2 regions of the Arthrobacter sp. MOO21 genome follow, and region 2 is predicted to be linked to the other one. Evidence: riboswitches for the same ligand, from Rfam matches in the RefSeq annotation. Region 2 holds a riboswitch; the other holds the start of a gene.
What was found. Region 2 has a riboswitch for glycine ahead of gcvP (aminomethyl-transferring glycine dehydrogenase). Riboswitches for the same ligand answer to the same signal wherever they lie in the genome.

Region 1: it holds a riboswitch for glycine, as region 2 does, so the genes downstream of both, gcvP (aminomethyl-transferring glycine dehydrogenase) here and gcvP (aminomethyl-transferring glycine dehydrogenase) in region 2, are expected to answer to the same signal.

Annotation. Positions count from the first base shown of each region.
Region 1 is NZ_CM170671.2:1,193,824-1,196,268, reverse strand. It holds gene gcvP (aminomethyl-transferring glycine dehydrogenase) at 1-1,282, opposite strand, end outside; glycine riboswitch at 1,441-1,540, opposite strand; gene AC2JAJ_RS05470 (hypothetical protein) at 1,676-1,807, shown strand; glycine riboswitch at 1,819-1,916, shown strand; gene cycA (D-serine/D-alanine/glycine transporter) at 2,072-2,445, shown strand, end outside.
Region 2 is NZ_CM170671.2:836,648-839,092, forward strand. It holds gene gcvP (aminomethyl-transferring glycine dehydrogenase) at 1-915, opposite strand, end outside; glycine riboswitch at 969-1,076, opposite strand; glycine riboswitch at 1,107-1,204, opposite strand; gene AC2JAJ_RS03785 (TetR/AcrR family transcriptional regulator) at 1,298-1,834, opposite strand; gene AC2JAJ_RS03790 (MFS transporter) at 1,911-2,445, shown strand, end outside.

The sequences.
Region 1 (2,445 bases), 360 kb from region 2:
TGGTTTCATCGACGGAGACCCCGATGGTGTCGGCGTCGATGTGGCGCAGGTTGATGCCGCGTGCTTCTGCAGCGGTGACGACCTTGGCGGCCTTGCCGGGGACGGAGACCGTGACCGTGTCGAAGAACGCCTCGGTGGCCAGTTCCCGGCCCGCGATCTTGAGCGTGGTGGCGAGGGCGCGGGCGTTGTTGTGGACACGCTCGGCGATGGCCTTCAGCCCGTCGGGTCCGTGGTAGACGGCGTAGAAGGAGGAGACGATGGCCAGCAGCGCCTGCGCGGTGCAGATGTTGGATGTGGCCTTTTCGCGGCGGATGTGCTGCTCGCGGGTCTGCAGCGCCAGCCGGTACGCGGGAAAACCGGCGTCATCCTTGGAGACGCCCACCAGGCGGCCGGGCATGGAACGCTCCAGGCCCTTGGCCACTGCCATGTAGGCGGCGTGCGGGCCGCCGAAGAACAGCGGGACACCGAACCGCTGGGTGGAGCCGACGGCGATGTCGGCGCCCTGCTCGCCGGGAGGGGTGATCAGGGTCAGCGCCAGGAGGTCGGCGGCCACCGTCACCAGCGCGCCGCGCTCCTTTGCTTCGGCAATGACGCCTGCGTGGTTGAAGACGCGGCCGGAGACGCCGGGCTGCTGGAGCACGATGCCGTTGATGTCGCCTTCGGGCAGGCCCTTGGACAGGTCGGCAACCTCAACCTCGAAGCCGAGCGCCTCAGCGCGGCCCTTGACGACGGCGATGGTCTGCGGCAGGACGTCGGCGTCCAGGACGGTCTTGCCGTCACGGGCAGCCTTGTTCTTATTGGCCCTGCGCATCATGAGGACTGCTTCGGCCACGGCGGTGGCTTCATCCAGCAGCGAGGCGTTGGCGATGGGCAGTCCCACCAGGTCCTGGACCATGGTCTGGAAGTTCAGCAGCGCCTCGAGCCGGCCCTGGGAGATTTCGGGCTGGTAGGGCGTGTAGGCGGTGTACCAGGCCGGCGCCTCAAGGACATTCCGGCGGATGACGGCAGGGGTGATGGTGTCGTAGTAGCCCTGGCCGATCATCTGCACGGCGGTCTTGTTCTTGGCGGCGAGGCGGCGCAGTTCAGCCAGGACCTCCACTTCGCTGAGGGCATCGGCGAGCTTCAGCGCGGTTTCCTGCCGGATGGAGGCCGGGACGGCCATGTCGACGAGGCCATCCACGCTGTCGTAGCCGACGGCTTTCAGCATGGTGTCGACGTCGGCCTGCCGGCGCGCGCCGATATGGCGGTCAACGAATGATGTTGATGCGGATTGAATCGTCATGAGGAACTCCAGGTCTGGCCGGCCAAGTGGCACGGCGTGCGGTGGGTTCCTCCCCGCTCTGTATTGGACCTGAGAGATTCCGCGCTGCCTGCTCTTGGCAGGACTTCGCTTGCACCGTCGGTGAGTGCTGCCGGAGCAGCGCTGCTTTCCAGAGTCGCCTCGCCGTGACGGTACATGGGCCTGAGAGATTCCTGGGGAGGATTTGCTCCTACGGCGCCTGTCCGGTGGATGCCGGGAGGGCTCTCCCGTCACAGCTCGAAAGGCTTATTCAAATGTGGGTGATTCGGCTCACACGGTACAGGTTTGTTGAAGCAAAAACAAATTGCTGCGTCACGCTAATGGGGCCTTGGCGCTCTGTTGCCCCGAAAAGACATCCCGGGTTGACATCCGATCGTGACGGGCACCACACTGATCCCCGGGATTGGCGCCGAGGCCTGGCTGGCTCAGCGTAACCGGAGCAGCCCCGTTCCGGCGCCGGTCCCATCGCCCAACCTCCGCAGCGCGGAGGCGGTGGCGTCCAACTGAAAATGAGCCTTCGACCTGCGGCGGGAGAGCCCTGCCGGTACGTTCAGCAGGCGCCGTAGGAGCAAACCCTCCCCAGGAAACTCTCAGGCCCACGTACCGCCGCGGTGAGGCAACTCTGGAAAGTAGCCGGGCCCTGTCCCGGCTCACCGACGGTGCAAGCAGGCCCTGGCTGGGTCTGCGGAATCTCTCAGGTCCCAGACAGAGCGGGGAGGAAATCCAATCTTTGCGACACCCCGGGTGCCGCTCGAACGATGGAGTTCCTCAATGACGACCCACTCCCCGACGTCCACCGGCGGCGGAGCCGCGCACCTGGAGCGGCAGCTCAGCAACCGGCACATCCAACTGATCGCCATCGGCGGCGCCATCGGCACCGGCCTGTTCATGGGCTCCGGCAAGACCATCTCCGCGGCCGGCCCCTCAGTGATCTTCGTGTACATGATCATCGGCTTCATGCTGTTCTTCGTCATGCGTGCCATGGGTGAACTGCTGCTCAGCAACCTCAACTACAAGTCGTTCAGTGACTTCGCCGCTGATCTGCTGGGTCCGTGGGCCGGCTTCTTTACCGGCTGGACCTACTGGTTCTGCTGGGTCATCACCGGCATCGCCGATGTCATCGCCATCGCGGGCTACTCCCGTGA
Region 2 (2,445 bases):
CTTGGACACACCCACCAGGCGGCCGGGCAGCGAGCGTTCCAGGCCCTTGCGGACAGCCATGTAGGCAGCATGCGGGCCACCGAAGAACAGCGGGACGCCGAAGCGCTGGGCCGAGCCGACGGCGATGTCGGCCCCCTGCTCTCCGGGAGGGGTGATCAGGGTCAGGGCCAGCAAGTCCGCGGCCACCGTCACCAGCGCGCCCCGTTCCTTGGCGGCGGCGATCACGGCGGACTGGTCCCACACCCGGCCGGAGGCGCCCGGCTGCTGCAGCACGATGCCGTTGATGTCGCCGTCGGGCAGGCCCTGGGACAGGTCCGCGACCTCCACCTCAAAGCCGAGCGCCTCGGCCCGGCCCTTGACGATCGCAATGGTCTGCGGCAGCACGTCGATGTCCAGGACGGTCTTGCCGTCGGCGGCGGGCTTGGTCTTGTTGGACCGGCGCATCAGCAGCACGGCCTCTGCCACTGCCGTGGCTTCATCGAGCAGCGACGCGTTGGCGATGGGCAGGCCCACCAGGTCCTGCACCATGGTCTGGAAGTTCAGCAGCGCCTCGAGCCGGCCCTGGGAGATCTCCGGCTGGTAAGGCGTATAGGCGGTGTACCAGGCAGGGGACTCAAGGATGTTGCGGCGGATCACCGGCGGCGTCACGGTGTCGTAGTAACCCTGGCCGATCAACTGCACGGCGGTCTTGTTCTTCCCGGCGAGCTTCCGCAGTTCGGCCAGGACCTCAACCTCGCTGAGGGCGTCCTGGAGTCGGAGGGCGGTTTCCTGGCGAATGACCTTGGGAACGGCCGTGTCCACCAAGGAGTCGACGCTGTCATACCCGACGGCCTTGAGCATGGTCTCGACGTCGGCCTGGCGGCGCGCGCCGATATGGCGGTCTACGAAGGTGGTGGAGGCTGAATTAACCGACACGAAGGAACTCCATTTACTCAGGCGGCGCAGGGTACGCCACAGCGATTCGGGTTCCTCCCCGCTCTGTATTGGACCTGAGAGTTTCCGCGTTGCCTGCCTGGACAGGACCCGCTTGCACCGTCGGTGAGCACAGCAGCTTTGCACTCCCCACAGGGAGGCAGGGAACGCTGCCTGCTACTTTCCAGAGGTGCCTCGCCGCGGCGGTACATGGGCCTGCGAGATTCCTGGGGAGGATTTGCTCCTACGGCGCCTGCTTGTACTTCCGGCAGGACTCTCCCGCCGCAGATCAAAGGCTATTCATTTGGATTTGCCGGGGAGCAGCCCACGACGGCTCCCACAGCGCTTAATTCTCCTACGCCGGAGCCCGCGGGGCAAATGGTTCCTACCGCCGGAGCCGCTCCAGCGCGGCCAGCAACTCGTCCACGTCCGCCGCCGCTCCACCTTCGGGAACCGGGCCCACGGAGAGCATGGCGTTGAAGTACAGGCCGTCGCCCATGTACAGCACGGCCTTGGCCAGGGCGGGTCCCACATCCGCGGCGATCTCGTCGAGCCAGCGCCGCTGGATCGCGGCAAACCGCCGCCTCGTTTCTTCGTGCGCCACCTCGGCAAGCCGGGTGGCCGCGACGACGGCCCGGTCCAGGGGCGTGTCCGCCCAGACCGAGGACCGGATGAAGTAGGCCGCGGCTCCTTCCGGAGCTTCGGCCATGGCGTCGGCATCGGCGCCGGCCAGCACATCCAGCCGTTCCAGCAGCACCTCAATGAGCGCTTCCTTGTTGGGGAAGTGATAGAGCAGGCCGCCCTTGGACACGCCTGCCTTCCGGGCGACGGCGTCGAGGGTGGCCGCCCTCTCCCCCACCTCAATGAGGAGGGATTCAAAGGCGTCGAGGACGGCGTCGCGGGCTACAGGCTTCCGGGGCATGCCTCCCATCATGCCCCCGAGCATGGTGAAACCCGGAAATTCCGAAACTATACCGTCTGGACGGTATAGTTATTTCATGACCACCTCGACCAGCTCCTTTGCACCAGGCCAGACGGGAAGCCCCGGGACGCCTTCACCGGGGCGCGACTGGCTGGCCTTGGCGCTGCTGATGTTCCCGGTACTGCTCGTGGCCGTGGACAACACGGCCCTGACGTTCGCCCTCCCAGCCATAACGCATGCCCTCGAGCCTTCCGGCGTGCAGCTGCTGTGGATCGTGGACGCCTACCCCCTGGTGCTGGCCGGGCTGCTCGTATCGATGGGGAGCCTGGGCGACCGGATTGGGCGGCGGCGGCTGCTGACCATCGGCAGCACCGGATTCGCAGCGATCTCTGCCGCCACGGCCTTTGCCCCCAGCCCGGAATGGCTGATTGCCGGCCGGGGAGCCCTGGGATTTTTCGGCGCCATGCTGATGCCGTCCACCCTGTCGCTGATCCGCAACATCTTCCCCGAGCCCGGCCGCCGGCGGCTCGCCGTCGCCATCTGGGCAGCAGGCTTCTCCGGCGGCGCGGCCCTGGGGCCGATTTTCGGCGGCTGGCTGGTGGAGCAGTTCT